DNA from 4 places in the Neomoorella glycerini genome. Region 1 is predicted to be linked to each of the others. Evidence: riboswitches for the same ligand, from Rfam matches in the RefSeq annotation. Region 1 holds a riboswitch; each other region holds the start of a gene.
What was found. A riboswitch is a leader RNA that binds a small molecule or an ion and turns the genes downstream of it on or off. The one in region 1 is predicted to bind cyclic di-GMP.
Positions count from the first base shown of each region.

Region 2: linked by a shared signal. The riboswitch ahead of MGLY_RS03385 (DMSO/selenate family reductase complex A subunit) and the one ahead of MGLY_RS08940 (hypothetical protein) in region 1 are both predicted to bind cyclic di-GMP.
Region 3: linked by a shared signal. The riboswitch ahead of MGLY_RS06905 (HD domain-containing phosphohydrolase) and the one ahead of MGLY_RS08940 (hypothetical protein) in region 1 are both predicted to bind cyclic di-GMP.
Region 4: linked by a shared signal. The riboswitch ahead of flgB (flagellar basal body rod protein FlgB) and the one ahead of MGLY_RS08940 (hypothetical protein) in region 1 are both predicted to bind cyclic di-GMP.

Region 1 covers NZ_CP046244.1:1,817,161-1,824,910, reverse strand. Annotated here, with positions in the region: gene tig (trigger factor) at 1-1,194, opposite strand, end outside; tRNA gene MGLY_RS08950 (tRNA-Gly) at 1,389-1,463, opposite strand; gene MGLY_RS08945 (ISLre2 family transposase) at 1,737-3,167, opposite strand; gene MGLY_RS08940 (hypothetical protein) at 3,302-3,523, opposite strand; cyclic di-GMP riboswitch class I at 3,686-3,771, opposite strand; gene MGLY_RS08935 (IS1634 family transposase) at 3,890-5,572, opposite strand; gene MGLY_RS08930 (nickel-dependent lactate racemase family protein) at 5,891-7,198, opposite strand; gene MGLY_RS08925 (helical membrane plugin domain-containing protein) at 7,466-7,750, opposite strand, start outside.
Region 2 covers NZ_CP046244.1:700,581-708,330, reverse strand. Annotated here, with positions in the region: gene MGLY_RS03390 (YgeY family selenium metabolism-linked hydrolase) at 27-1,217, shown strand; cyclic di-GMP riboswitch class I at 1,406-1,492, shown strand; gene MGLY_RS03385 (DMSO/selenate family reductase complex A subunit) at 1,863-4,310, shown strand; gene MGLY_RS03380 (DMSO/selenate family reductase complex B subunit) at 4,323-4,910, shown strand; gene MGLY_RS03375 (dimethyl sulfoxide reductase anchor subunit family protein) at 4,929-5,780, shown strand; gene MGLY_RS03370 (hypothetical protein) at 6,421-6,717, opposite strand; gene dinB (DNA polymerase IV) at 6,704-7,750, opposite strand, start outside.
Region 3 covers NZ_CP046244.1:1,370,438-1,378,187, forward strand. Annotated here, with positions in the region: partial or broken gene MGLY_RS06885 (electron transfer flavoprotein subunit alpha/FixB family protein) at 1-887, shown strand, start outside; gene MGLY_RS06890 (FAD-dependent oxidoreductase) at 954-2,252, shown strand; gene MGLY_RS06895 (ferredoxin family protein) at 2,252-2,530, shown strand; gene MGLY_RS06900 (ferritin-like domain-containing protein) at 2,622-3,050, shown strand; cyclic di-GMP riboswitch class I at 3,570-3,657, shown strand; gene MGLY_RS06905 (HD domain-containing phosphohydrolase) at 3,766-4,527, shown strand; gene MGLY_RS06910 (ATP-binding protein) at 4,568-5,827, shown strand; gene MGLY_RS06915 (STAS domain-containing protein) at 5,853-6,182, shown strand; gene MGLY_RS06920 (PP2C family protein-serine/threonine phosphatase) at 6,183-6,920, shown strand; gene MGLY_RS06925 (STAS domain-containing protein) at 6,901-7,221, shown strand; gene MGLY_RS06930 (flagellar assembly protein A) at 7,228-7,750, shown strand, end outside.
Region 4 covers NZ_CP046244.1:2,231,757-2,239,506, forward strand. Annotated here, with positions in the region: gene MGLY_RS11050 (flagellar protein FlaG) at 1-102, shown strand, start outside; gene fliD (flagellar filament capping protein FliD) at 117-1,550, shown strand; gene fliS (flagellar export chaperone FliS) at 1,749-2,165, shown strand; gene MGLY_RS11065 (flagellar export chaperone FlgN) at 2,168-2,656, shown strand; gene MGLY_RS11070 (AbrB/MazE/SpoVT family DNA-binding domain-containing protein) at 2,698-2,901, shown strand; gene MGLY_RS11075 (Uma2 family endonuclease) at 2,942-3,511, opposite strand; cyclic di-GMP riboswitch class I at 3,794-3,892, shown strand; gene flgB (flagellar basal body rod protein FlgB) at 4,053-4,451, shown strand; gene flgC (flagellar basal body rod protein FlgC) at 4,572-4,997, shown strand; gene fliE (flagellar hook-basal body complex protein FliE) at 5,062-5,373, shown strand; gene fliF (flagellar basal-body MS-ring/collar protein FliF) at 5,583-7,160, shown strand; gene fliG (flagellar motor switch protein FliG) at 7,172-7,750, shown strand, end outside.

The sequences.
Region 1 (7,750 bases):
CTGTCGCAATTCGGCCGGATCCTGGCGGGTAAGCCTGGCCATCTTTTCAATTTCATCCCGGAGTTCTTCTTCGGTAGCCTCGATATTTTCCACCCTGGCGATAGCTTCCAGCACCAGCTCGGTCTTAACGTCCTTTTCCGCCTCCGGCCGGAAGTCCTGCTCCAGCTCATCCATATTCTTTCCCGTAGCATTCAAGAATTCTTCCAGGGTTATCTTCCTTAGTTGCAGGTTGCGTTCCAGTTCCCTGATGCGGGTTTCGATCCGCCGTTTAACCATGACTTCCGGTAAATCCACCGTGGCTGCCGCCACGGCCTTGGCCACTACGGCCCGCCTTACGGCAGCTTCGATCTCCTGCCGCCGCTTTTCTTCCAGCCGTCGGTGGATATCCTGGCGCAACTCGGCCAGGGTTTCACACTCGCTGACATCTTTAGCGAATTCATCGTCCAGGGGGGCCAGCTCTTTCCGTTTAATGCCCCGGAGGGTTACCTGGAAAATAGCCTCTTTGCCCGCCAGGCCTTTCTGATAGTAGTCGGCAGGGAAGGTAACTTTAACGGTGCGCTCCTCATTCACCCTGGCACCCACCAGCTGCTCTTCAAAGCCGGGTACAAAGGTGCCCGAGCCCAGTTCCAGCGGGTAATTATTGCCTTCTAAACCCGGAAAAGGCTCACCATCTACCGTGCCTTTAAAATCAATGCTGACAATATCCCCCGCTGCTGCCGGTTCGTCTTCGATGACTTTAATGGTTGCATTGCGTTCCTGCAAGTTTTTCAGGTAGGCGTCGATATCCTCTTCGGTAACTCTTACTTCCGGCCGTTCCACTTCGAGGTCCTTGTAGGTGCCCAGGTGGACTTCCGGCTTGACTTCTACTCTGGCCTTGAAGATTAGAGGCTCGCCTTCCTCCACCTTGACTATTTCCACTTCCGGTCGATCGATGGGTTCCAGCTTGTGTTCGGCCACCGCTTCTTCATAGGCCGGTGGAATAACTATTTCCGCCGCCTCATTATAGATGGGCTCCTTGCCGATATACCGTTCCAGGATGAAACGCGGCGCCCTGCCTTTCCTGAAACCCGGGATATTTACCTGCTTGACCAGGCGGCGGTAAGCTTGATCCAGGGCTTTCTGCACCCGGGGGGCTTCCACTTCAACTTCCAGAAGTACCTGGTGCTTATCTAACTTCTCGACGGTTGCCTTCATTACTTACTTGCTCCTCCCTGCTCCCGACTACTGGACGCCATTCATTATGACCATCCATTTAGCTTAAAATACTATCAGGCTTTTATTTCGCCGCTTTGCCTGCCTTTTCCTGCCGCCCTTATTAAAAAATAAGCCAGGAGAATAACACCTCGGACAGGTAAATACCCCATCCGAGGTTGCCCGGGCCAAAAATATGGAGCGGAAGACGGGATTTGAACCCGCAACCCTCGCCTTGGCAAGGCGATGCTCTACCGCTGAGCTACTTCCGCCCGTTATTCAGGCACTACCACGCTTTCCGTAGCGATATCTTAGCAGATAGCCCCGCTTCTGTCAAGTTTTCTGCCGGCCGGCGTACGTGTCAAGATGTAGTAGGCAAAAAGAGACCTCACATAAAAATCCCATATATATCCAACACCTTTTCCGGCTCCGGAGTATTGTGCAGTAATTCTCTGCGCCTGTCAAGGTTAAAGCCTGCGGCCGCCTACGGCGACCTTGACAGGCTTCGCGAATTACTGCCTGCTCTAATTAAGCCGGAAAAGGGGTTAGAATATAGCTCCACTAATTCTTGTTAGTTGCCTCAAGGTATATTTAACCCAATCTGTTCCCGCCTCAGGGCCAACAAGGGCTGGTACTCTCTTCCTTAACCATGCTTCTACGTCTTCTTTAACTATCTTCTTTTCTTTTATTACTTTAACGGGATTCTTTTCTACTTGTGGCATCTTCTTTTCTAGCCATGCGGCTAATTCTCCATTGGCTTTGAGCATAAGTAATGCTACCATGGCCGTTGCTCCTGCTTCGCTCCAGCTCATTCCCCTCTTTTTCATGCGAATGGCTATTTTTTTGTCTACTGTTGTTTCGGCTACGCCCATCCCGTATAACTTTAGCCCTTCCAGTTGTCGTGGTAACCGCAAGCGGTAATCTAACAGGTTATCGCGATATCTTTGACAGTAGTCATATACTTTTTGGCGTTGTTGCTTGTTTTTGCGGTTCGGTGCTTCTTCTATGAGTGCTTCCATGGTGTCCAAAAAGACCTGCTCTTGACCTTTGGCTAAAATCTCCATTAATCCTCGCGCTGTTTCGTTCCCATAAGCCTGCCTTATATCCCGGTGGAGGTGGTAGCGGTCCAATTGTACAATGGCTCCTGGTAACTGTTCTTTGGCTGTCTTCTGGATCCAGCTGGCTCCGTCGCCATTGACCACATATATTGTTTTTTCGTCTATCTCGTAGTACCTGGCTATTTCCGTGGTGAGGGCTTCCCAAAATTGTTCTCCATCTTCATAGATGCCCATTACTACCCGCGGGTTCTTGAGATGCCGGGCATTCCCTTTTTCTATCCACCCTTCGTATACTATTCCTACTTTTACTTCTATCCGCTCTTGCTTGCTCCTTTGCAGGGGAATCATTATGCCATCGGCTTCGATAAATAGTGCCGGTACTTTTTTCTTTTTGCCTTGGGGCTCTTCCCCGCTCACGAATAGCTTGTTGCGCAGGGCTTCTTGCAGTCCTTTTTGTTCCAGTCCATTTCGTTTTACTTCGCTATGGATGGTCATATGGCTTAATTGGCCCATCCCTGCTTCGGCCATTATTTCCGCTGCCTGCCTGAAGGGTAACCGGGTTGCCAGCGATACGGCTAATTTGAGCAGTCTTCCTGTCAGGCGCTTTCCTTGGCGTAAGTTCAGGGCTTCGTCTAACAGAAACCTTCCCTCGCCTCTTTTCTTTTTGCGCGTCGCTTTGACATATAGTCGGCGCTTAAAGGTTATATCCCCGTACAGGCAGGTGATTGTGCGGTAGCGGAAGCCAGCTATCCTATATCTCTTGGGTTTTGCTGGCATAAGGGCATCATCCAGGGCTTCCAGTACGGCTACCAATAATCGCCTGGCTATTTGCAGGATAACTTCTTCTAGAGTGTTGAAATTCTCGATACCATCTAATAAACTAAAGATGGTAGCGGTACTGGTATTACCGTTTACCATAAAGAGACCTCACTCCTTTTACGGTGTTTTTCTTCTTGTGAGGTCTCTTTTCTCTTTTTTGCTCCTTTTTCCTCCTGCCTACTGTAATTTTACACTAACGCCGGCCGGATGTCACCGGACTGTGACAATTTAACTCACCGGTCAGGTTGAAAAATCTCCCCATCAACCGCGGTAATCAGGCCTCTGCGCTCGTCTTCAATCTTTTGTAAAAGATTGTGAACCAGGATGTTAACCTGGCCTTCGATTAGCCTCAAGAGATAGTTTTTATAGGTTGCTGGCAAAGTCTTGTGGCGCAGGTAATCGTCCAGGAGGGCTTCCAGTACTTCCTGGTTAACGAGTTTATCCCGGCAGGTCATCAGACAATAAACCTCTGGTTTTATTCATTAAACCCTATACCCCTTCCTGGCATTCACGTGCGCGTAGCGCCGTCAATAGAAAACTCCCAAAAAAATAAAGGACAGCCTTTCACGCCAAAGGCCGCCCCCGTCTTGACGCTGGAACATATGGCAGCAAAAAATACCGGCAGCCTGGCGATCTTAGCCTTCAGGCCTTAGACCCATGGCTTTGCGCCCCCCCCTTTCGGCGGGGTTTGCCTTTAGCGGTAACCTTTTACGCTATTCGACATCTATGCCTTTCCCGAGTTCGACAGTTGCTAGGTGAATAATAAGCGCAACAGCTTGTTGCGCAAGGGTTTCAGGGATCGGCTTTTTGGGCGCGTGTTACTAGGGACCCTTTCTGGCCTTTGTTTCGACCGCGATTATTTGCGGCGGTTCCTTTATCCCAAGGGTCTTGAAGATATGCTGCTGTGGCGGGGTTGTTTCCGTCCTTTGGAGTACCCTGCCCTCAGGACCAACAAATTCGCCCAGGTGCATGCGTTCCAGGGTCTGGCGGATGTTCCGCCAGCTATCCTGCACTTTCGTTTCAGCTACCCGGATTAGGAGCAGTCCCAGCCAGCACAGGAGGACGTGAGCATGGATGCGGTCGCTCAGGCGATGATAGACCGGCCGCAGCTCTAAGGACTGCTTCATGGTGCGGAAGGCATCCTCTACCTCAAGCAGTTGCTTGTAGCCGAGGGCCACGTCTTCAGCACTTATGGTATCGTCCGAGGTTCTTAAAAGGTATTTGCCGTCCAGCTTCTCTTCAGCTTTCACCCTGGCCGCATCGATATAGGGTTGTCCCTTCTTGTCGGTCTTGAGATAGCGGCCATAAGTGGGATGGGCAATGAGCTGGCAGCAGGCTTTAGTATGGGGTTCGCCTTTGAGGTCCCCAATGGCCGCTAATTCTTCCTTGAGGCGGGCCAGGATTTTCTCCCGCTCCAGTCTGTCTTTTTCTGCTTCTTTAGGGTTACGTACCAGGATATATCGTACCCTTTTTTCGCCGTCGCCGACGATAACTTCTTTAACTTCAAGGTTATCCTTGACAGTTTTGTAACGGCCCGGCCGGGCAAGGGCCTCTGCCACCGTATCCTTGCCGCTGCGCATCTTTTCGCCGGCAATGTAGTGGCCGCCGGCGCGCTGGAGGTAACGAAGGTTGTCTTCCGAAGCAAAACCGCGGTCGACAACAGTAATGACCCGGCCCAGTTGCCAGCCCACCAGGTCCTTTTTGACTTGCTCGATTACCGCCATGTCGGCGGTGTTACCCGGCCAGACCCAGCAGCGTACCGGCAGGCCCTCCCTGGTGACAGCCAGGCCGATTACCACCTGGGGTAAATCCGGCCGGTGGTCCTTGGAGTTGCCTTTACGCCGAAGGTGCTGCTTATGGTCCTCCGGATTATCCTCCTCTTCCACTTCAAAGTAGGTGGAGGTGGTATCGAAGTACAGGAGATCGACTTCCAGGTTGAAGAGGTGGGCCACGGAGAAGAAGATATCCTTTTGCAGTTCTTCAGCAGCCTCCAGTAAGAAGTCCATGGCTCGGTAAAGGTTTTGCACCGGCACGTCCGGGAGGCCGGGAATGAAAACATCGTGGCTGACCCAATCCTCGGTCTTAAGTTTACTGGCCGGGTTCAAAGCCCGGTTGGCTACCATAGCGAAGATGGCTCGTTCTACCGGCGCCTGGAACTTACGTTTGGCCAGCAGCCCGGCTAAAACGCGGTTGATACCCAGCTGGTTCCAGAGCTCGTTTAACACCCAGGCGCCACCTATAGGCCGGCTGGAGACAAAAGTTAGGGGAGCGCTGCCGTTTAACTCTGCCTGGGTGCGTAAAGCCTCTTCCGGTCCCAAAAAACGCGTAATACTCTTTACCAGGCGGACCAGGGCTTCCCGGTCTACATCCTCTTCGCGGCCGAAGTTGAAGAGTACTTTGGCTTTCGGGTAGCCGGCCTTGGGGTCCCAGACGTTGTGGGCAAGCTGGATATAACGGACAACAGAGCCGTCCTTGTTTTTGCGGGAAATAGTTCTTATGTACATGTCTATATTATAGCGCATGTACTACATTACCATCAAGTTTTAATCCCGAAATCGTGTGCCTATGTGATTTTTGATTTTTGAGCTCTCCCAAGATCGGGAAACGTTGATTTATAAGGGTTCTTCATCTGAAAAGCAGTCATTTTTGCCTAGCAACTGTCGAACTCGGGCCTTTTTTCCTGCAAAATATGCCAATTTTTTGGGGCCAAAAAAATAACCCGGTGCAATCCGGGTGTGATAGGGTATATATTAAAAGGAGGTCAGAGGGCTTTGCTCGAGTTTATAATAGCACCCCGGCGTTATAATTGTATTAAGCCCTCTTTAAATTTTAATTAAACTTGAAGCTGCTAATATGGGAACCAGCCGGTGGGAATTTTTAACTACCAGGATGCTTGCCCCCGCTCCATGTTTGGCCAGGGCATATTCCAGAGCCGCGGCCACGGTGGCCATGGGCTTGATGTGGACCTGGCGGGTTATCTCCGGGTCTAACTGCGTTTCAGCAAAGATAATTTCATGGTCGCAGAGGATCTGGGCCGTAGCGTAGGCGCGGTGCATTCCCGGGCGGTCTATTTTCGCCGTCTTTAGTTCCCGCACCACCTCTGCCGGTGCCGCCTTGCTCAAGTACTTAAACATTGTTTCATTATAAATCCCTTCGGCCATGGGAGAGACGACGATTATCGTCCCGCCCTTTTTAACGCAGGGGTACTGAACCCCGTTGCCGGCTACTACCCCCAGGGCCTCGGCGGCAACATGGTACAGGTTATTATCTTTGGGATGGCCGGCAGCAACGATTACGATGTCTGCCGGTGTGGCAAAGCGGGCTTCATAAATCTTGCGCGCCGTACGCTCAATCAGGGTCTGGTGGGCCGCTTCCACCTCGCCGCAGATAACATCAATAATCTCTTCTTTTTCATTAACTACGGCGTTGATTAACAGGTCCAGGCCCGCCAGCCGGGCGACGTCATAGCCGAACTGGATAAAGGGGTTACCTTCTACCTTGCCCAGGCCGGTGTGCGGGTCGTCCAGGGTAGCCGGGGTATGGATGCTGCTGATAGTTTCACTTGAGGAAAGCCCCACGGCTATGGCCTTGCCGCCGCCGCTGTAGCCGGCAATGGGATGGGGTAAAATCGTGCCCAGGGCGATCTTGAGATCAGCTTCATAAAAATAGCGATTTACTAAGGCCGGGTAACCGCCCGGGGTCCGGCCCAGGTCGACCAATGGACTGGTATCGGAAAAATGATTAATCACCTTAATGCTGTCAACCTTACTCCCTACCATACTGGCAATCTCTCCGGGAGTGGCCGGGCGGTGGGAACCCGTGCCGACAATAACCGTAATATCCTCGTCTTTAATGCCAGCTTTACTCAACTCTGCAAATACTACTGGTAAAATCCATTTTTCGATATTGGGCCGGGAGGCGTCGGAAATGGCAATACTCACTTTCATCCCCGGGTGGACCAGTTGCCCGAGGGGCCTGGCACCCACGGGGCAGGCTAAAGCATTTTTGATTACCACGTCAACGTCAGGTAATGATGGCAATGATGGCGGCGGTTCCAGGAAACCAATGATATTTTGAGCTGGGACTTCAATGGATAAAAAACCGGGTCCGTAGGGCATTTGAATTTCCATAGACTTATCCCCTTTACTCCTTAGACTAATTTACTTAAATTGCTGTCTTGAGCTAAACTTTTTTGCAAAAAGTTTGCACCAGTTGATACGTGATAAAGTAGTTATCAGCATAATAAGGAGCCAATGTCAGTCTATATTTAACTATGCGCTCTCATCACTAAAATTCCTGCTGTTGATTTACTTTTTCTAGCAAAAAATTGCTATTAACCCGGGCAGCCTTGGCAGGCAAAATAAAAAAGCTGCCTGGCTGGCAGCCTGTTGCTAATGCTAATTGGTAAAACCCAATTGCGCCGGTAGTTTTTGCAAGAAAGAAGTAAAGATACCCAGGCCTTTCCTGGCCTCCGGATCGTTCAATTGCCGCAGCAAGCTCAATACTCCTTGCGGGGATTTATCCTTATTTTCTTTAACGGCCTCTTGCATAGCTACGATCATACCCATCACGAGCCTGTCTCCCTGGAGCATCTGTATCTGGTCCATCATGGCCACGGCATCAACTATCTGTTGTAGAACCCCGGTGACTACCCCGGCTGTTAACGAATCCTTCATAGCCTG
Region 2 (7,750 bases), 1.1 Mb from region 1:
TTAAGGCTTAGGGGAGGTGCGCTAAAATGGTAACTCCTGAAAGGGAAAGGCGCATTATCGACTTTTGTCGCCGCTTGATTCAGACCCCCAGTGTGACCGGAAAGGAAAAGGATGTTGCTTCCCTGGTTCAGCAGGAGATGGTTTCTTTAGGCTATACCGAGACCTGGATCGATGAGCTGGGCAATGTGATAGGTCGCGTGGCAGGCCGGGGGCAGGGCCCTGCCATCCTCTTCGATGGCCACCTGGACACGGTGGATGTAACCGAACCCGGGACCTGGCAACACCCACCCTTCCAGGGCCGACTGGTTGACGGCAGAATCTACGGCCGGGGAGCTGCCGACATGAAGGGAGCCTTAGCCGCCATGGTGTGTGCCATAGGTTTCCTGGCCCAGGATGGCGTAAATAGGGGCGGGGATCTCTACGTAACCGGTACTGTGGTGGAAGAAGTGGCTGAAGGAGTTGCTTTGAGCCATATTTTAAAAAAAATACGCCCGGCTGCAGTGGTTATCGGCGAAGCCACCGGCCTAAACCTTAACTTTGGCCAGCGCGGCAGGGCGGAAATCGTTCTCGAAACCCGGGGCCGGCCGGCCCACTCTGCCAACCCGGGGGTAGGTGTAAATGCCGTATATAAAATGCTGCCCCTGGTAGAGGCCGTCCGCCATCTGGAGCTTCCCATCGATCCCCTTCTGGGCCCGGCCATAATGGAACTGACGGACATCATCTCGTCGCCCTACCCGGGGGCTTCAGTGGTGCCTCAGCGCTGTCGCGCCACCTTCGACAGGCGCCTGCTGGCAGGGGAAGAACCGGACCAGGTCCTGATGCCGCTTCAATCCATAATTGTAGCAGGCCGGCTTAAGGATCCGGAACTTGAGGCCGAGGCTATGATAGCCCCCCTGGATATTACTACTTACACCGGCCGGGCCTTAAAGGGCCTAAAATTTGCCCCGGCCTGGTGTATAGATAAGGGGCACCCCCTGGTGGCCGCAGCCCGGGAAGCCCTCGTCAAGGCAGGCCTGCAGCCCTCCCTTGCAACCTACTGGTTCTGCACTAACGGCAGCGGGTCGGCCGGGAAGTTGGAGATACCCACCGTCGGGTTCGGGCCCGGCCGGGAAAGCCAGGCCCATGTTACCGATGAGTATATTGAGGTGGATGAACTATTGGCTGCGGCCAAAGGCTACTACAGCCTGGCTGGAACTTTGAGCATCAGCGGCCTGTAGTTGAAAAAGGAGACTCAAATCCCTTAAGCCGCTTGCTGGCCGGCTGAACAAAAGCTAATCCTTTGGAGAAGGGCTGGCCAAATGAGAGGGTTTACAAACGTCAAAAGTATGCCTCGCCCGCGGAAAAAAACACTCTTCTTTTCCATAATTCCCCTAAACCAACGGTAAACTCACTTTCCCTTAGTATCCTATGTTCAAGGCAAACCTGTCGAAAGGCAGGGGCGCAAAGCCATGGGTCTAAGGCTTGTATAAGCTATGATTGCTAGGTTACCGGTGGACCTTCTGGGAGTGGTTAACGACCCCAAAAGGGTGTCCACAAATGGTTAACAGTAGAGTTAAGGCGCCAGATTCCTTTGTCACCATATACAAAAATGTAGGGGTTATTTTTAATGAAGCGTCCAAAGGGAAAAAACCACGCCTGTTGAAAATAACAGGCAAGCAATATGAATGTTAACACTGTCCATTATTCAGGGTTAGGTACCATTCGTTTGTGTATTAGTTAACAAAAGGGGAGGGGTAGATTTGATGGTTAATATAAAGGTAAAAAGATGCTCTTTATGGAATTAAACATGTGTGTAAATGTGAATGTTAGTACACTACCTAATTATTAAATTATCATATACAAAAAAGTGGGGGTTAAATGCCATGTGCGCTGCAGAAAAAGGAAGACTTCATGGGAATGGGAAACTGAATCCAGTAATAAGCCGGCGTTCTTTTCTTAAGTGGAGCGCAATCGCAGGCGGAAGCATAGCTTTGACAGGCTGTAACCTTACTGGAGGAGCCAATAGCAAAACAGCCACGAATTTAGCCAGGACCTCAGGGGAAAAAGAACTTATCGTACCAACCAGCTGTATTCACAATTGCGGTGGACGCTGTTTACTCAAAGCCCATGTTAAAGATGGGGTAATTGTACGCTTAAGCACTGATGATCAGGGGCCGGATACCTTTGAAGTACCCCAGGTGCGAGCGTGCCAGAGGGGCAGGTCCCAGTTAAAACGCCTTTATCATCCTGACCGTCTTAAATACCCTATGAAACGGGTGGGCGAACGGGGTGAGGGCAAATTTGTAAGGATTTCCTGGGACGAAGCCCTGGATACCATTGCCCAGAAAATGAAAGAAATAAAAGCGCGCTATGGCAATGAAGCATTTTACTATGTCTATGCCTCCGGTACTATTGGCGCCACCCTCTATAACTGTTATGCTGAATTTCCCACCTGCGGAGGACCATTGCAGCGCCTCTTAAACCTGTTTGGCGGCTATTTGAATTACTATGGTAACTATAGTGCCGCCCAGTATTATTATGTCGTCCCTATGATGTTTGGTGCCCTGGGAGGCAATAGCCCTAAAGACCTGCGTCATGCCCGTTTAATTGTACTCTGGGGGCATAATCCTGTCGAAACGAAACTGGCTGGTGCCGGGGGCGCCTGGTATTTACAGCAGGCCAAAAAGGCAGGCGCTAAAATTATTGTAATCGATCCGCGCTACAGCGATACCGTGGGCAGTTTGGCCGATGAATGGATTCCCATACGACCGGGTACGGACATGGCCTTAGTCTCGGCAATTGCTTACGTTCTGATAGAAGAGGGACTTTACGACCAGGAATTTCTCAACCGTTATACAGTCGGCTTTGATGAAGAGCATATGCCGCCGGGTTATCCACCGCAGGAGTGTTATAAGAACTATATTCTGGGGAAACAGGACGGTCAGCCCAAAACACCGGAATGGGCTGAACCGATCACGCGTATTCCGGCTAACCGTATCCGCCAACTGGCACGGGAAATGGCCAGGATAAAACCAATGACGATATTGCAGGGCTGGGGTATGCAAAGAAGGGCTTATGGCGAACAGATTGTAAGGGGAATTCCGGTGCTGGCCGCCATGACCGGTAACGGCGGTAAACCAGGCAGTGGCCCGGGACTCGATATGATAAGCCCCCCAATGCCCATGGGTGTTTACCCCACAGGCAACAATCCGGTAAAAGCAACGATCTCCTTCTTCACTTTCACTGATGCAATAATCCGGGGTACGGAAATGGGACCCCAGGATGGGGTAGTGGGGGTCGAACGCTTATCCAGTAATATTAAATTTATTTGGAACTATGCTGGTAATGCCCTTATTAACCAGCACGCTAATACAAAACGAACCCATGAAATTCTTCGCGATCCGAATAAAGTAGAATTTATTGTGGTCCATGATCTTTTTATGACTCCCAGTGCCAGATATGCCGATATTTTATTACCAGATACCCATCATTTTGAACGTAATGACATCGCTACCTCAACGTGGGCCCATATTGCCGGAATCGGTTACGCTATCTTTATGAATAAAGTCATTGAACCTCCGTATGAATGTCGTAATATGCTGGATATCTGTACTGAGCTAGCTCGTCGCCTGGGCCTGGAAAAGGAATTTACGGAGGGCAAAAGTGAAGAAGATTGGTTGCGGGAAATGGTAAACACCGCACGGCAAAAATTACCGGATTTTCCTGATTACGAGGCATTTAAGAAGATGGGGATTTATAAACTCTCCCCAGATAAGGAAGGAACTGGAATAGGGTTTATAGATTTTTATCGTGACCCGGAACATCATCCCCTGGATACGCCCTCAGGCAAGATCCAGATTTTCGACCCGCGGATGTATGATAAAGGTAACCCCAAAGAGATCCCGGCTGTTCCCAAATATATTGAGGAATGGGAAAGCCCCTGGAGCCAGGAAGGGCAAAAATATCCATTGCAGGCCATCGGTCACCATTATAAACACCGCGTTCATTCTACCTTTGATAACATCTCCTGGCTGGAGGAAGCAGCACCCCAGGTGGCCTTTTTAAACCCGCTGGATGCCGGCGCAAGGGGTATCAAAGATGGTGACATGGTACGCATTTTTAACGACCGGGGCGAAATCATCATGCCCTGCCGGGTAACACCGCGGATTATGCCCGGGGTGGTAGATATTCCCCAGGGTGCCTGGTTTATGCCTGATGTCCGGGGAACAGACCGCAGAGGATGTATCAATACCCTCACATCACACCGGGTTAACCCCCTCGCTTTTGGCAATGCTCAGAATACGATTCAAGTTCAGGTAGAGAAAGCATAGGAGGTGGTACCAATGGCCGGACAGCTAGGTTTTCACGTCCAGCAGGACCGCTGTATCGGCTGCTTTACCTGCCAGATCGCCTGCAAGGATAAAAACGACCTGGAGGTAGGACAGCTCTTCAGGAAAGTCCATGAGATAGCCGGCGGCGGCTATACCGTGGTGGGCAACAACGCCGTTAAAGCCGACGTCTACGCCTACTGGATTTCAATAAGTTGCAACCACTGCCAGGAGGCGCCCTGCGTTAAGAACTGCCCCACCGGCGCTATGCAGAAGCGCCCGGAGGATGGGGTCGTCTTTGTCGATCAGAATAAATGTATCGGTTGCCGTTACTGCGTCTGGAGCTGCCCCTACGAGGCGCCCCAGTATAACCCCGAAAGCGGCAAGGTAGGCAAGTGCGACTTCTGCCGCGATCTCCTGGCCAAAGGGGAACAGCCGGCCTGCGTAACCGCCTGCCCCATGCGGGTACTGGATTTCGGCCCCCTGGACGAACTCAAGAAGAAATACGGCGGTACCAACCAGATCAAAGGCCTGCCTGACCCCAACCTTACCAAACCTTCAATTTTAATAACTCCCCACCGGGATGCAGCCCTGGGGAAATAGGAATGGGAGGAGAAGCTAATGGGTAAAGAATGGGCGCTGGTACTTTTCACCTTACTGGCCCAGATGAGCGTAGGTTTAATGGTCGTCGCCCAGGCCTTGAATTTAAAGCAGAGGGAAGGGCTCAAGCCGGTTCTCCTGTGGGTAGGCATCCTTATGGCGGCCAGCATGATTGTCTCTCTAGGACACCTGGGCAGCCCTGTAGGAGCGCCGCTGGCTGTTCTGAATTTGAAGACCTCGTGGCTCAGCCGGGAGATTTTCTTCTCGGCCGGGTTCTTCGTCCTGTGGCTGGTGAGTTACTATGTTGAGGTGCGCAGCGGGGCCGGTGAGGGGGCCAGGGCCGCCCTGGGCTGGCTGGCCGGCCTGTGCGGGATAATAGCCCTCGTCAGCATGGCCAACATCTATGTCCACACCATCCTGCCGGCGTGGGAGACGGCCTATACCCATATAGTCTTCTACAGTACGGCCCTGGTGCTGGGGGCCATCCTCTACGCCGTGCTGGCCTACCGGGCCCGGCAGGAAGGCCAGGGAAGCATGCTGAAAACAACGGTCATCCTGGCGGTCATCGGCGTGGCCCTGCAGCTGGTCAGCCTGCCGCCCTACCTGGCCAGCTTGAGCGCCGGACCGGTAGCGGCGCAGGAGAGTGCCCGCCTGCTCCTGGGAGCAGCGCCGGCCCTGGTATTGAGCCAGGCCCTGGCGATAATCGGTGGCCTTGTCTTTACCTTCCTGGCCCTGCGGGCGTACGGCGAAAATGGTTCGGCCCTGACGGGACAGTGGCTCTACGGCGCCCTGGCCCTCCTCATCCTGGCCGAACTAGCCAGCCGCTATCTTTTCTATGCCACCGGGGTCAGCATTATGGTCGGCCAGTTCTAGGGCCGCCGGGCGTTGCGGGCAAAAGGGGTCATCCCCTGCCGCACTTTGGACCCCGGAGGTTATTGGTCTGCCCGCCGAGCGCTTTTCCCTGGGAGGGGGCTCCAAGCCGGCCCGGTCTCACGGTGGGGGAGGGGCAGATCAGGCGGTCCAATGCCGGCGGCCATGGGCTGGTGCAAATTTTTCCGTTCCCTGGTGTGCGGGATTAAAATCCCCGGCATAGAAATTACCTCCATCCCTTCTCCCTCTCAGCGTATAAACGCCAGGTCGCGGGCCCTTATCTTGCGGCGACCCAGGAGGAGAGGCGGGGGGCATTTTGAGGAGGTTTGTTATGGAAAAGACATCTGGCTGGAGGCCGATACGATTGAGCTGGCAGCAGTTATGGAAGGAACCTCTTTAAGATTAACGGCTAGTGCCGTTCCAAAAAAATAATTAAGATAAAAGATGATTTTGGGATTCTGCGTCGAATCTTCTCTACAGGAGGAGATCGACCATGTGCTTATACGTACGCTCCGAGGCCTTCACTGCCCTTCATTTTCCGGCACTGGACCACCTTCTCCCGAATATCGTTATACTATATTTTGATGCAGGCGATAGTTTGCGGAAAGCCAGTGGTGCACGGGTTTTGTGGAACTGAAAAACGCTAACCCCTGGGGCAGTAGAAACCGCAGGCCTGTCTTTCCGGCCGGACCTTCGCCACAGCTTTGACCAGGGCTTCTTTGCCAGCCAGCCAGATAAAGTCCCGGGCCTGGAGCTCCACCGGCACCCGGCGTTCCCCGGTAAGATAGAGGTCCAGGGTGGCCAGGCAGGCCGGTTTATTTTCTTCCCGGCCCAGGATCAAGGCATAATAGCGGCAACCCATGCAGGTGGCCGAGGCCCGGTCTTTAAGCCCCGGCAGCATCAGCCGGTGGCCTTCATACAAAGCGTTAGCCCCGCGCATAGAGGACACCCACCCCCGTCAGGGACGCTGCCCGAAAGACGGCCCTTTCCCCGTAGCGGTTTTTCAACCGGTCGCAGGCCCGGTCCAGGCGGGCCTGTTTTTCCACCCGGCCGAAGAGGTCTTCCTGGCGCACCTCTGCCGGTACCAGGCCGGCCAGGCTCACCCCCACCAGCCGAACCGGCCGCCAGGGCGGCCAGTGGCGGCGCAGGAGCCGCCGGGCCGCCGTGTAAATATCGGCAGCCGTATCGGTATAACGGGGCAGGGTAAAAGACCGCCCCAGCCAGTTGAACTCAGCGCCTTTAAGGCTTATACTCACCGTGCGCCCCAGGTAATTTCCCAGGCGCGCCCGCCGGGCCACCAGCTCGGCCAGCTCCAGTAAAACCACTTCAATCTCCTCATAACCATAGTAGTCCCGCGGCAGGGTGATCTGGTGGCTGATGGATTTCACCCTTTCCAGGGAGTGAGGGTCCACCGGGCTGCCGTCAACGCCGTGGGCGCACTGGTGTAAAACCTGTCCCACCACGCCGAAGCGCTTGACCAGCACCTCGACAGGGAAGCAGGCCAGGTCGCCGATGGTATGGATGCCGAGTTTGGCCAAATAAGCCTCCATGCGGGGGCCGACGCCGAAAAGCTTCCTCACCGGCAGGGGCCACATTTTTACAGGGACATCCGGGTAATCCAGGACCGTCAGGCCGTCGGGCTTTTGCATCTCGGCCGCCATCTTGGCCAGGAGCTTGGAAGGCCCCAGGCCGATGCTGGTGGTAATGCCCACTTCGTCTTTGATCCTCTGCTTCAGCCGCCGGGCGATGGCCAGGGGTGAGCCGTGGAGTTCCCGGCAGCCACGGACATCCAGCCAGGCTTCATCAATGGAGAAGGGCTCCACCAGGGGAGTAAAGTCCCGCATGATGCGTAAAAGGCGGGTGGAAAATTCGATGTACAGGTCATGGCGGGGAGGGATGAAAATGCCGTCCGGGCAGAGGCTCTTTGCCTCCCGGACGGTCATCCCCGTTTGGATGCCGTAACCCCGTTTGGC
Region 3 (7,750 bases), 450 kb from region 1:
GAGTCCTGGTGGGGCAGGGGGTGGCCGGCCTGGCCCCTGAAGCCTGGGCTTACGGGGCGGACAAAGTTTACCTGGTTGAGGACCCCGTCCTGGGACCCTACCGCACGGCCCCCTATGCCCGGGCCCTGGTACAGCTGGTAAAGGAGTACAAACCGGAGGTCCTGCTGATGGGAGCCACCAGCCTGGGCCGGGACCTGGCGGGAGCCGTGGCCACCTCCCTGGGGACCGGCCTGACGGCCGATTGCACCAGTCTCACCATTGACCCGGAGACGCGCCTCCTGGAGCAGACCCGGCCGGCCTTTGGCGGTAATGTCATGGCCACCATCCTCTGCCACCGGCACCGGCCCCAGATGGCCACCGTCCGGCCGCGGGTCATGCCCATGCCGTCCCGCCAGGAGGGCCGCCGGGGAGAACTGGTCCGGGTGGATATGGCCTTCAATGAAGCCGAGGTCCGGGCTGAGGTTATAGAGGTCATCGAAGAAAAAAACAAAGCCGTCTACCTCGACCGGGCGGAGATCATTGTTGCCGGCGGCCGGGGCGTGGGGTCGAAGGAAAACTTCCGCCTCCTGGATGAACTAGCCGGGGTCCTGGGCGGCACCCTGGGCGCCTCGCGGGCGGCGGTGGAGGCCGGGTGGCTGCCCCCGGAGTACCAGGTGGGCCAAACAGGGACTACCGTGCGGCCGAAAGTCTATTTTGCCATCGGCATTTCCGGGGCCGTCCAACACCTGGTGGGCATGCAGACTTCAGACGTCATTGTGGCCATTAATAATGACTCGCAGGCCCCTATTTTTAAAGTAGCCACCTATGGAATAGTCGGCGATTTCCGGGAAGTGGTACCGGCTTTAACGGCGGAATTTCGCCGCCAGCTGGTACCGGGGCCTGGGTAGGCTGGAAAAGCAGCTCGGGGTGGGTATTAGCACTGGTTGATGTTAAGTTCGTATGGGGGCATTATGATGGCGCTAAGGTTTGAAGTCGTCATAGTGGGCGCCGGGCCGGCGGGGCTGGCGGCGGCCATCACCCTGGCCCGGGCCGGGGTGGAGGTAATTATCTTTGAGCGCGGCGAGCACCCGGGCAGCAAAAACGTCATGGGCGGGGTCCTTTACCGCCACCCCACCGCAACGATAGTTCCCGGGTTTTACCGGGAGGCCCCTTTAGAGCGGCCGGTAGTGGAGCAGCGCCTGTGGTTGCTGACCGATGCAGCGGCTCTCACCCTGGGTTATAAGAGTATGGCCTTTGCCGCCGAGCCTTACAACGCCTTTACCGTGCTCAGGGCCCGCTTTGACCGCTGGCTGGCGGAACAGGCCGTGGCGGCCGGGGCCCTGCTGATTAATGAAACCGTCGTCGAGGACCTCCTCTGGGAGAAGGACCGCGTCGTCGGGGTAAGGACTGGCCGGGCCGAGGGCGACGTCCGGGCGGAGGTAGTCATCCTGGCCGAGGGCGCCAATTCCCTTTTAACCCAGAAGGCCGGCCTGAAAAAGGACGGCATCAATACCAACCAGCTGGCCGTGGCCGTCAAAGAGATCATTGCCCTGCCCCGGGAAAAGATCGAGGACCGCTTTAACCTGGACGAAGGCCAGGGTTGCACCATTGAACTCCTTGGCGACGCTACTAAAGGCATGATGGGGACAGCCTTTATCTATACCAACAAGGATTCCCTCTCCGTGGGCGTGGGCGTCCTCCTGTCGAGCCTGGTCCGCCGCCGTTTGAACCCCAACGACCTCCTGGAGCACCTGAAAAGTCACCCCATGGTGCGGCGGCTGCTAGCCGGGGGTGAGAGCAAGGAATACCAGGGCCACCTGATTCCCGAAGGCGGCTACCGGGCCATTCCTAAACTCTATGGCAACGGCGTCCTGGTAGCCGGAGATGCCGCCATGCTGGTCAACGGGATTCACCGGGAAGGGTCGAATCTCGCCATGACCTCCGGCCTCCTGGCAGCGAAAACCATCCTGGCCGCCCGGGAAAAGGGCGACTACAGCGAGGCCAACCTGGCACCCTACCGGCAGATGCTGGCGGAGAGCTTTGTCTTGCAGGACTTGCAGAAATACCAGCGGGCCCCCTTTTTCTTTGACCAAAATCCCCACTTCTTTACCCTGTATCCGCAGCTCCTTTCCCGGGCCGCCAGGGAGTTCTTAACCGTCGATAATGTACCCAAGCGGGAAAAACAGAAGCGCATTTGGAGGGAAATTACGGCCGAACGCAGCCGTATACAACTGGCCGGGGACCTTTACCACCTCTGGAGGGTGATGGGCTGATGCGCCTGGAAGATAAGCTGTTCCTCAACCGTTACCAGACGGATAAGCACCCTCATTTAAGGATCAAGGACCGGGAGGTCTGCCGTCACTGTGACGGCAGACCCTGCACCTTTATCTGCCCGGCCCGGGTTTATGCCTGGAACGAAAAGGAAGAAAGGATTGAGACGGCCTATGAGGGCTGCGTGGAATGTGGCACCTGCCGCTACGGCTGCGCCCACGACAACATCGACTGGCGCAATCCCCGCGGCGGCTTCGGCATTCTGTATAAATATGGTTAAAACCAATACCTGGACTTACTTTATCTGTATGGGCACACTTACCAGGAAAACTAATATTATGTAGTATAAGCATACTCCTGGAGGTGGCCCTATGACCATCGAGCAGATAATCAAGCTCCTCAACCTGGACCTGTCCTGGGAATACGCCGCCATGATCCAGTACATCCAGCACGCCAGCATGCTTACTGGCCCCCAGTATTTTGCCATTATCGATGAAGAGCTCCAGCATGCCCAGGATGAGCACGACCATGCCGTAAAGCTGAGTGACAAGATCCAGTACCTGGGCGGCATCCCCACGGTCCAGGTGCAGGAAATCAAGACTTCCCTCAATAACGTGGAAATGCTGCGCCAGGACCTGGAGGCCGAGTATGACGCCCTGAACCGCTACCTGCAGCGCATTGAGCAACTGGAAGCCTTGAAATTGTATGACGTCGCCCAGGTCATCAGGGAAATAGCCCTGGTGGAGCAGGGACACATTATCGACCTGGAAAAGTCCCTGGGCATCCAGAAGGTAAGATAACATATTTTGACCCCACGGCCCAGGACTCGACCTGTAGCCCTGTCGAGGATAACGTCTCCGCAGCCTCAGCGTCCGGCCCCTGGAAGACCCGCGCCTCTGGCAACCGCAGCAGGGGTAAATTGACATTACTTTTACCTAAAGGGAAGGAATTTGTTGAGCGAGGTCGAATATAAAAATATTATAGCAACTGGATTGGAGGATAATACCTGTGCTGGCAAAGGGCATAACAAAAATTAACATAAAAAACAAAAATAGCCAATGGGGGGGGGGGGGATTATATGCCTTTATTGTAAATATTTGGAAAGAAACTCCCCCTCTATTAGCCTCCTTAAAATTACTGCAAATAACATTCCTCCCAACCCATCCAGTGCTACCTTTCATAACGCCTCCGGGAACCAGAATTTCCTTGTAATTTTCGGGAAAAAGTGTCCAGTGGCCGCTGGACTGCCGTCACCATTCCTTCTACTCCGCCCCCCAGAGTTCCCAAAGAGATATCTTTCTCTTATGCCAATAGCTTAAAGTGTTTAAGGGCAAACCACTCGAAAGGGTGGGACGCAAAGCCATGGGTCTGTAGCCACTATGCTGGTATGACTGCCAGGCTGCCACTTTAAAGTCGGTTTTTAATTTTACCTGAACTTTTAAAGGGCAGCCATGCAAATTGCTCGTGGCTGCCTTTATTATTTCTAGATGGAACGAAGGCTGGGGGGCGGGTTTAGTGCAAAGGGATACGGTTACTAAAATTTTACTGGAGATTCGGGAATACTGGCCGGTACTGTACTTTCACTCGGCTGCGGTGGCCAACTTTGCCTTAAGGATAGCCATGGACCTGGGAATAGAAGCCCGTCATTGCCGGGACGTGTTGAGGGGTGCCCTCTTGCATGATGCCGGAAAAATACATGTACGTTTGGAGATATTGACGAAACCGGGGCCACTGACAGAGGCGGAATGGGGGCAGATAAAAAAGCATACCGACTATGGAGCGGACTGGGTGGAGCAAAGAGGGGGCAACGATGAGGTGGTAGCAGTTATTCGCTACCATCATGAATGGTGGAATGGAAACGGTTATGCCGGCCTTAAATATGAACAGATCCCTTTGCTGGCCAGAATAGTAACAATTGCCGACGCCTTAGATGCCATGACGGCGTCGCGACCCTACCGTAAGGCGATTGCGGTTAGTGAAGCTCTGATGGAAATACATAGCGGGAAAGGATTGCAATTTGACCCGGACATATTAACTGTCTTAAGTCAAAAGGCCACCTACGAACCGGCAACCTACCAGGATCCCCGCCCCCTTGCCAGGCAAATCCAGGTAGAAAAAGAATGGCTCGCGAGGTTAATTAAGATTTACGGCGATCTTGCCCATCCTTTAGTAATTGCCCAAAGTCACTGGTTGGATAAGTTGATAGTAAGTATTTATAAGTTACAGGAAGGGAAAAGGGGGAAAAACCTCTCTTTAGGGGAGAAAGAGAAGCTTTAAACCTGGTTTAAAGCCAGAGCAGTAGAGGGGGGGTTCAGGTATGCAAGAGTGTAGCCAGTGTACCCGCAAGACCCCAAATCGTTCTTGTGTCGATTGCGATTATTTCATGAGTCCCGGCCCTTTACGCCGGAAGCCACCGGTGCCCATAGGCATTAGCCTGGTTGCCGCCGATGGAAAACGTTATGCTGGCCGTATTCTCGTATTGAATACCATGGAACTGGGCCTGGAAACACGAGCTCCCGTTCCCGGTCAATACCGGATTTATTTAAAGCAGCATCTTAGCCTGGATGTAGCAGGGGTACCGACCAAGGGCAAGGGTAACATCCACCTCTTTGATATCATAGCCGTTTACCGGGGTGAGGAAACAGCCAGCCGTCTGGGTAATGAAGAATACCGTTTACTGACGGGTAGTACTGGGGACTTCATTGAGCAAGTATCGCAATTAGTTCCCGCCCATTTACAGGACCTGGTTAAAGAACGACTACTTGCCGAGTTAGAAAGCTCGGAGATTTTCAATGCCATGCGGTTGGGCAAGGTAATGCGTTACGAAAAGGGGCGTTTTCGCCATCTGACAGGACAGGCTGACCTGGAACTGCCCCTGCCGGCAATAGAAAATTTAATGCGCCAGGCAATACACCGGGGAACCCACTGCCGGGAAGTGATAGTAAGTGATGACGGTAAAAGGATTTTTGACCTGCACGGTATACCCCTTGACTCCCGGGCAGGGGGCCTGCTGGCCTTTGATCTTACCGAAATTATTGAAAAGGAAAGGCAGATGCGCCGCCAGGAGATGCTGGCCTACCGGGAAGCCGTGGCTGCCGTCACCAATGGGCGCCTGCAGCTTTTGACTTCAGAAGAAATGGTAGCTGTGTTATCCCAGGGTAAGGAACTGGCAAGGGGAGTAGTTAACAAGGCTGCTGACATAGCTTCAGCTCGCAGCAAGTTATGCAGTTTGCTACCCGCGGCTTTTAGCGCCCGCGCGTACGGCATGACCTTATCTTTAACTGAGGCTTTGACCAATACATTAAAACATGCTACGGGTGGTGAATGGGTGGTCCGGCAGACGGATGAGGCCATCCGGATAATTATTCAAAACCAGGGCCAGGGAATTAAGATAAAAGATTTACCCAAAGCGGCTTTAATGCGACATTACTCCACCCAAAATTCTCTTGGTTGCGGGTTTACTTTAATGCTTTATTATGCTGATCAAGTTTATCTAACTACCGGTTCCAGGGGAACCACCCTGGTCCTGGATTTCCATCAATCAGCAGGTGAAGAAATCTGTTCTCCAGCTTCTTAAGTAAAGAAAGAGGAGGAGCGATATTATGCTGGCAGTCTCTGTAACCAAGGGCGCTTATGGGCGCTGTTTAAACCTTAAAGGGGAGTTAGACATGGAAACCTTGGCCACGCTGGAGCGAGCAGCAGAAGTACAGGAAGGAGAGCGGCAATTGGAAATAAACCTGGCAGGGGTATCCTTTATAGATTCTACAGGTCTCAGGGGTTTATTAGAAATACAGCGCCGGTGGTCAATGAAGGGAGGTGAGGTACGGGTTATTAACCCCTGTCCGGAGATTGCCGAAGTTTTCCGGCTCGTAGGTATGGAAGAACTTTTAGATTGTAGTGACCAGAGCCAGGTAACCGGGGGTGAATATTAAATGTCCCTGGATATCGGTGGCAAGGGGAAACAAATAATACATGCCGGTATACAGGGTGCCGGGTGTAGTATTCCAGCAGACGTGGAAGGCGGCGACTTTTTTGCTTTTATTCCCCTGGGAGAAGATCAACTTATTATTGCTATCGGAGATGTAATGGGTAAAGGTATGCGTGCTGCCGGGCAAATGAAGGAGCTTTGTACAATCTTACATGCGTGTACCAGGAAAGAGCTGTCCCTATTAGAAATCATTAATCAGCTGGCTGAAATCGGGGGAAAGCGGCTGCATCGCGCCGGTTCCTTTGCCACCCTGTGCCTTATTTCTTATGAACAGCAGCATAATTGTTTAACCTGCCTCAGCGCCGGACACCCGTCTCCGGTAATATTTTCAGGCCGTAATATCCACGTACCCCGGGTAAGGGGGGTGGCCCTGGGTTTCCTGGAGGAATACCAGGGTACTCGACCGGAACAAGTTATCCTGTCGAGCGGCGATGTAGTTATCCTGTATACCGATGGCCTGCTAGAAGCCCGCGATGCCAACGGTCAAAATTATGGTTTAAATCGCCTCAAAGAGATAGTTGCCGCCAATACTTGCCTGGATGCAGTTGAACTCCAGGAGGTTATCTTAAATGACTTATTTACCTTTACCGGCTGCAGGCAGCAGAGGGATGATGTAACCCTGGTAATACTTAAGAAAGACCTGGAAAAGGGGGGTGAGTGTCATGGAGATCAGGGTAAATAATGAAAAGGAAAAGGCCACCCTGCTGGTAGCGGGGGAACTGGATTATAGCAATGTTGCCCAGTTGCAGCAAGAGATTGAAAGGCAAGAGGCCCCCCTGGTGGAGGTAGATCTTAAGGACTTGCAGTTCATGGATTCCTCCGGTGCCGGGATGCTTCTCAGCCAGGCCAGGTTGTTGAGCCGGCAGAACCGCGTTTTGAAAATTACCCATATACCCGCAAATATTCGCCATGACCTGGAAATAATCGGTTTTTTCCGCGTCTTAGAAACCCTTAAAGGCGCCCCTCAAAGTAGAGGGGAGTGATTGCAGATGGAATCTTTAAAGGCTGGTGCCCTTGAGCAGCCCGGGGAATACGGCGCGGCATCCCGGGCGGCCATTATAGACGGGCAGCTGGTAATAAAACACCCGCCCGGAGGCCCTTATCCGGTGATAGTTCCCTGCCCGGGGTTGCGCCTGGTAGTAAATGGGAAAGAACGAAGCGAACCGACGCCTGTAAATGAGAAGGACAGGGTGGAAATAATCGTTCTGGATGAAAGGCGGGAAGGATACTGGCAGGTAAAGGTTAGTGCGGATAAACTGGAAGCACTTTTACAGGTAAAACCCTGGGTATTAATCCGGCGGCAAGTGCGGGACCTGCCACCGGCGCGGGTTTTATACCTGGAGGTCCTGGAGCACGAGGATTTCTATAAACCTTTTACCCTGGAAGATTTAACCCGGGAAATGGGGCGCCAGGGTATCAAGTATGGTATCGACTGGCAGGCCTGTGCCCGGGGACTGGAAGCCTCAACTGAGGGTACTTTAACCATTGCCCGGGGGCAACCACCCGTACCAG
Region 4 (7,750 bases), 410 kb from region 1:
AAAGAAGGCAAAATTATCCGCCGCATTCCACCGGAAAACGTCCTGAAAGTGGCCAGCCAGATGCAGCAGCTGGTGGGATTACTTCTGGATGAGCTGATATAGGGGGGTGTTCTAATATGACGGGAAGCCTTTATATTTCCGGCCTGGCTTCAGGGCTGGATACGGATACCCTTATTAAGCAGTTAATGGATATTGAACGAATACCTTTAACCAGGTTACAGCAGCGTAAAATCCAGTATAATCTTGAAAAAAATGCCTGGCATGATGTTTACGTACGCATTTCATCCTTATGGAACACCTTAGGGGATCTCAAACTGGCATCTACTTTTAACAGTTTTAAAGCTACTTCTAGCAACGAGGCTGCTTTAACGGCGACGGCCGACAGCAATGCTGTTCCCGCTAGCTATGAAATAGATATTACGCAACTGGCTAAACCTGAAACAGTAGCGAGTAGTTCTCAAGTCAGTACTGCTGATAATGTTTCTTTAGGCTTACCTGCTGGTAAGCTTTATATTAACTTTGATGATGGCACATCAAAACAAAGATATATTGATGTTGACTCAAACAGTACTTTGCAATCAATTGTTGAAGCGATAAATATTGTTCCTCCAACGACAAGCGATCCGGGTGCAGGTGATATAGTAACCGCCAGTATAGTAGATCACAAACTGGTCATTACCAGCAAAACGAGTGGTTCGGGTGTATCAATTAGCTTTTCTGATGACGCGAGTGGTGCTATAACAGATAAACTATACCTTACTTCTCCAACTGAAATACAAATAGGGCAAGACGCCCAATTTAGTGTAAATGGCTTAGCGGTTACCCGCTCAAAAAATACGGTTGATGATGTTATCCAGGGAGTTACTTTAAATCTAAAGGGTGTTACCAATAGTCCTGTAAACTTGCAAATAGCTAGCGATACTCAAAGAGCAATAGATGCCGTCAATGCTTTTGTAGCCCAATATAACTCCGTGATGGACTTTATTGCCACTAAATTAGGCGATAAAGGTGACCTGCAGAGCGATCCCACCCTGATGGCAATCCAAGAAAAACTCAGACAACTGGCTAGTGGTATAGTAAGTGGGGTAACAGGACCATATAAGAGCCTGCAGGATATAGGGATCAGCACGGGTGAAGTGGTGGGTAGCGGCACATTAACTTTTGACCGCAGTGGAAAATTAACAATTAATACCGATAAATTGACGGCAGCGTTGGAAAAGGATGCCGATGCTGTTTACCAGTTATTCTATAATAATTCGGGTACGGGCGGCGTGGCAGTCAGTTTTGATAATTATTTAACCTTCTTAATTAAAGGTACAGGAAATTCCACTTATACGAAAGGAATTTTGGTTGCCCAGGAAGATGCGGCCCAGAATATTATTGACGATATCGACGACCAGATCGCCCGTATGGAAGATCGGCTGGCCATGAAGGAAGAACAGTTGCGGCGGCAGTTTACGGCCATGGAGCAGGCCCTGGCGGCTTTGCAGAGTCAGGGGACCTGGCTGGCCGGGCAGATTGCTGGCCTGGGGGCCTACCAGCGGAAATAGATTAAGACGCCAATATAATTAAATCTTACTTTATGATACTATGTTCATAAATCGGAGTGGAAGCGGCGAGGATGTGGAGAGGGTTGAAGAGCCCCTTAAGTTAAGTTTAACTTCCTGACGTAGTTTGCCGGCAGGCGTTGTAGGCTTTAAACTAGCGACCCTTTAGGCACAAGGTGAATAAAATCGAGGTGTAATAAAATGGCTGTCAACAACCCCTATCAGGCCTACCAGCAAAACCAGGTCCAGACCCTGTCCCAGGAAAAGCTGGTGCTGATGCTTTATGATGGAGCCTTGCGCTTTTGTCGCCAGGGGCTGGCTGCTATGGAAAAAAAGGATTATGCCGGAGTAAGCAATAACCTGGGCCGGGTCCAGGATATCCTGAGTGAACTGATGGTGACCTTAAACAGAGATGTGGGAGAAATTGCGGAAAATCTTTATAAGCTATACGACTTCATGTACCGTCATCTGGTCCAGGCCAATGTAAAAAAGAGCGCAACTATGATTAATGAAGTAATTGACCTGTTACAGCAGCTACGCGACACCTGGGAAGAAGCAACAAGAATTTACCAGACCCACGATTATCGCACCAGAATAGGGATGAACTGGCAGGGCTAAAAATGAGCGAAATAGAAACAGTGGCCAGGCAGCTTTTAGAGGCGTATGACCAGGAAGTAGAACTGATGCAGATGTGGCAGCAAAACTTAAAACACCAACAGCAGGTCATTCAAGCCAGTGCCTGGGATGAGTTAAATAATCTCATTGCAGAAGCCGCTACCTGGAGGGAAAGGTTGACCCGGGTGCGGCAGGCTACCCGGCAGCTTGAAAAGCTCCTGGTAATAGTTTCGGGGTGTGAAGGTCTGGAGTGGGAAAGGGTTGAGCTCCTGCCGCTGGCAACCCGCCGGGAACTGGCCGGGGCCTCCCGGCAGGTGCGAGCTTTATGGGAGGAATGCCGGCATCTGCAAGAAGCTAATATAAAAAATATGCAACAAGCTATAGCAACAACCAGGGCTGAGCTGGAGCAAGTACAAACAGCCCGGCAAATGGCCCGGGCCTACCGGCGGGAAAATAAAACCACGGTATCCCGGTGCCTGGACCGGCGGCTATAAGTTAAGATGAGGTAGAGAGCAGGGGCAGGGGATGGAAGACAATGAGTAAGCAGGTTGAAATAACAAAACTATCAAGCCGGGGGCAAGTAGTAATTCCTAAAGAAATCCGGCAACAACTGGGATGGGAAACGGGCGATCATGTAGCCGTGGAAGTGCAGGGGGATATGGTCATCCTGCGGCGCCTGCAGCTAGAAAGTTTCCGGGAGGCTAGGCACCAGCAGGTCAGGATGAGTTTAATCAAGTAGATGAAGAAACGGGTGCGGGGATGGCGGGAAAAGCCCGGGGCTAATCTCCCGGTATTATATCCTGTACTGGAATGTTTAGTCCCGGGAAAGCCAGCAGCGAAATATGATCGCCGCGCCCGTATTCTTTAATCTCTCTATACCCGGACGGCGAAGGCAGGCGATAGGCAGTCACCTGCTGCGCCTGGAGGTTAACCAGCCATACTTCATTTACCCCGCCCTTCGCATACAGGTTTACCTTTACTTCGCGGTCATAGGCCACCGAAGTGTCAGCCACTTCGACTAACAATAGCACGTCCTCCGGCCGGGGGTGGAAAGAAGCATAATAATCATCGCGCGGCTTGAGCAACATCAAGTCAGGCTGGGGTTCCGAGTTTTGGTCCAAGCGTAAAGGGTTCTGGGTGTCTACCAGGGCATTATTGCCTATTTTGGTGCTAAAGATGCGATCCATCCGTCTCACACACGCGGCGTGCCGGGTCCCTATTGGCACCATCTCTATAATCTCCCCATCAATCAGCTCTACCCGGTCATTTTCTCCTAATATGCCTGCCCGGGCCATCTGGTAAAACTCCTCAACGGTAAAACGCCGACGGGCAACCTCGACTGCCGCCATTCTTTAGAATCCCCCTTTCTTCTGTCCTTCCTTCTGTTATATATTATACCCTACATCCTTACCAGGATGATTGTCGTATCTATACGATCCCAGGCTGATTGTGATGGCTATATTATACCACAGTTGGAATCGAAATCTTTAGAGGGATAGAAAAAAAGGAGACTGTTCTTGAAGGGGTGAAACGGTTCTATTTTTTTTGGTTAATTTTCTCTCAACCTGCAGGAATTTGGCAAAACGTGTTGAATAAATATCGACAGAATCCAAGTAAAATTTTCTTACTCCGGGCGTCAAGGGCAAGCTCTCCGAAAGGGGATGCGCGCAAAGCTATGGGTCTAAGGTCCGGGCAGAGTGGGACCGGACTATGATTGCCAGGCTACCGTTTCCGGTTCTTTAAGCTGCCCGGTAAACGGGTTTTTCTTTTAGGACCAAAGTCCCAGACAAATTTAGGACTTAAGTCGGATACCCAAATTCCCATAGAAATGCTAAAGTGGTAACTGCTGGAGAAAAAAATCATTTTTCCGGGAAAAAGGGGGAAACATGGATGTTTATGACGCCGGCTATCTATGTCCTGGAAAAGGCCCTGGATACGGCAACTTTGCGTCAGCGGGTTATTGCCCACAATATTGCCAATGTCAATACCCCCGGCTTCAAGCGCTACGAAGTTTCCTTTGAAGAGAAACTCAGCCAGGCTCTGGGATTAGAGCCTGGTCTGCCCCTGTATCGTACTAATCCCTATCACCTGCCGGCAGCAGGTTCAGATCTTACCCCGGAGGTTAACCAGGATAACAGTACTAGCATGCGCCAGGACGGCAATAACGTGGATATCGACCGGGAGATGGTCGACCTGGCCCAGAACAGCTTGAACTTTAATTTTGCCACCCAGCAGCTAAACGGCCGGCTGGCTATGCTGCGCTATGTGATCAATGAAGGCAGGCGCTAAGCGGCCCTAACTCTGATAACAAGCGAGGGCGTTATATTTCAGGAAAACACTGCAATGACGCCTGCGGGGGTTTGTGTTGGCGGCTCCGGCGGACGAGCCCGTGGATTGGAGGTAGGAGGAGTGGAACTGTTGCCAGCCCTGGCCATCAGCGCTTCTGGCCTTACGGCTGAGCGCCTGCGCCTGGATCTCATTGCCAACAATCTGGCTAATATCAATACCACCAGGACACCCCGGGGCGGCCCCTACCGGCGGCAGGTACCCGTTTTTGCGGAGAAGCTGCGGGAAGCCCTGGGACAATCACCGGGACAGGCCCCTGGCAGGGGCGTGGAGGTGGCGGCCATTGTGGAGGATAATACGCCGCCCCGCCTGGTATATGACCCTTCTCACCCTGATGCTGACCCTAACGGCTATGTGGCTTTACCAAATATTAATATCGTTACCGAAATGGTAGATATGATAACCGCCACCAGGGCCTATGAGGCCAACGTCACCGTCCTGAATGCGGCCAAGGCCATGACCCTGAAGGCCCTGGAGATCGGGCGTTAGGAGCAGGGGGCTTGGCTGCCGCTAAAGTGAGAGGCGGAGATTTAGTTATAAGGAAGTGATTCCCATGCTTCTTACACCGGTTTCCCTGTTAATACCGGCTCCCCTCCAGGATAGCCAGCAATCCCGGCTCATCCCCCAGGGTACAGAAGCCGTAGCCAGGTCTTTTGGTGAAGTCCTGCGGGAAAAACTGGGGGAAATCAACACCCTGCAACAGCAAGCCGATGCCCTCACCCAGGAGTACCTGGCCGGTAAAATAGAGGACGTCCACCAGGTCATGCTGGCCCTGGAGCAGGCTAACCTTTCCCTCCAGCTGGCCATGCAGGTGCGCAATAAGGCCATTGAGGCTTACCAGGAAATCTCCCGCATGCAGGTTTAGCAGCAAGCCGGTTGGAGGCCATATTCATGCGCCGCAGTTGAGCTGGACTAACTTCGTTACAGTACTTTCTGGGAAATCACTCGTTTTGGGGTGGCGCAGCGGCGGGGTGTCCCGGCCTGAGATTAAAGCTTTCTGGCAAGGGAGGCATTTTGTCCTGGTTTTGATATTAATTATGGTTAGCAAGTAAATTTGCCTTCCGGGAGCTCAAAATGAAGGTTAAAGATATACTGGACAGGATAAAAAATTTCTGGCAGGGTTTAACCCCCGGGCGGCGTTCGGCCCTCATGGCTATAAGTATAGCCGCCCTGCTGGGGGGCGCCTTCCTGGCGCAGTGGCTGCTAAAGCCCCAGTACGCACTCCTGTTTACCAACCTGCAGCAGCGGGACGCGGCAGCGGTGGTAGAAAAGTTAAAGGAAATGAAGGTGCCCTACCAGCTGGCGGGCGAGGGGACGACCATCCTGGTACCCAAGGACCAGCTCTACCAGCTGCGCCTGGACCTGGCCAGCGCCGGGGTTTTAAACAGCGGCCAGGGATTTGAACTCTTTGACCAGAACAAGCTGGGCATGACCGATTTTGAACGCAACCTGGATTACCAGCGCGCCCTGCAGGGAGAGCTGCAGCGCACGATTGTGGCCATGAATGAAGTGGAAGACGCCCGGGTGCACCTGGTCATCCCCCAGCCCAGTGTCTTTTTACAGGAACAGCAGCCGCCCTCTGCGGCGGTAATGCTGAAACTAAAACCCCTGGCGCGGCTGAAGCCGGAACAGGTCAAGGGCATCATGGAGCTGGTGGCTGCCAGTGTAGCGGGTCTCAAGCTCGAGAATATCCGCGTCATTGATATGTACGGCAACGTCTTGAGCGACGGCCTGGCCGGCAGCGAGACGGCGCCTTTAACCCAGAAGCAGCAAACCCAGATGGAATTAAAAAGGCAGTATGAAAGGGACCTGGAACAGAGGCTCCAGGCCATGTTGACCCAGATCCTGGGTCCAGGGAAAGCCGTGGCCATGGTCACTGCCGACCTGAACTTCGACCAGCAGGAAATTAAGCAGACGGTCTGGGGCAAGGAAGGCGCCTTGAGGAGCGAGCAAATTAAAACTGAGCAGGGCACTACCGGTGGCACCGGTGGACCGGCAGGGACGCCGCCCAATACCCAACCTCCTGTATACCAGGCGATTAACCCTACCACTGGAAATTATAATAAATCCGATACAGTTCATAACTATGAGCTGGACCAGACCCAGACCCATACCATCGTGGCTCCCGGCCAGGTAAGACGGCTTTCTACGGCGGTGGCTGTTAACGGTCCGGTGAGCCCGGATATGAACAACCAGATCCAGCAGATTGTCAGTGCTGCCGTGGGTTACAACCCGGCCCGGGGCGACCAGATTACCGTTACCAGTATGGCTTTTGACAATTCCCTGCAGCAGCAGATGGCGGCCGAAATGGAGGCCCGGCAGCAGCGCCAGCAGGTGCTCCAGCAGTACCTCCTCTGGGGAGCAGCAGGGCTGGGGGCCTTGCTCTTAATGGGGGTGTTAATCATACTCCTGTTACGCCGCCGGCGGCAGAAAGCTTTACAAGCGCGGCTGCCCGGCGAGGCTTTACTGGCCGGTATGCAGGCTGGTGTCCTGGTAGAACCCTTGGTAGTTCAGCCGGTAGAACCGGTGGATGTGGAAAAAGAACGCCAGGAAGCTGAACGCAAGGCCAAACTGGAGCGCTTGAAGGAGATCATCCGCCAGCGGCCGGAGGATGCAGCCTTACTAATCAAGGCCTGGCTGGCTGAGGATTAGGGGTGGCTTGATTGGCGAGGCAGAAGGCCCTTTCCGGCCTGGAAAAGGCAGCGATTTTTTTGATCAGCATTGGGCCGGAGTTATCATCGTTAATTTTAAAACAAATGGCCCAGGAAGATATCGAGCGCATTACTTACCAGATTGCTAACACTACCTCCATTGACCCGGCAACCATGCAGCAGATCGTCGATGAGTTCCTGCAGCTCAGCGATGCCCATATGTTCATCCTCCAGGGAGGCATGAAGTATGCCCGCGAGGTGCTGGAAAAAACCCTGGGGCCGGCACGGGCGGCGGAAATTATTAAAAAACTCCTGGCCACTTCCAAAATCCGACCTTTTAATATGATCCGCAAGGCCGATCCCAAGCAGCTTGTGAACTTTATTTATAACGAGCATCCCCAGACTATAGCCCTGATCCTGGCCTACCTGGAACCGGAGCAGGCAGCGGTAGTCCTGGGGGCGCTGCCAGACCAGTTACAGGCCGATGTAGCCAAAAGGATTGCCCTCATGGAGCGGGCTTCCCCGGAGACATTGCGGGAACTGGAGAGCATCATGGAACAGCGTTTATCCTCCCTGGTGGAGCAGGATTTT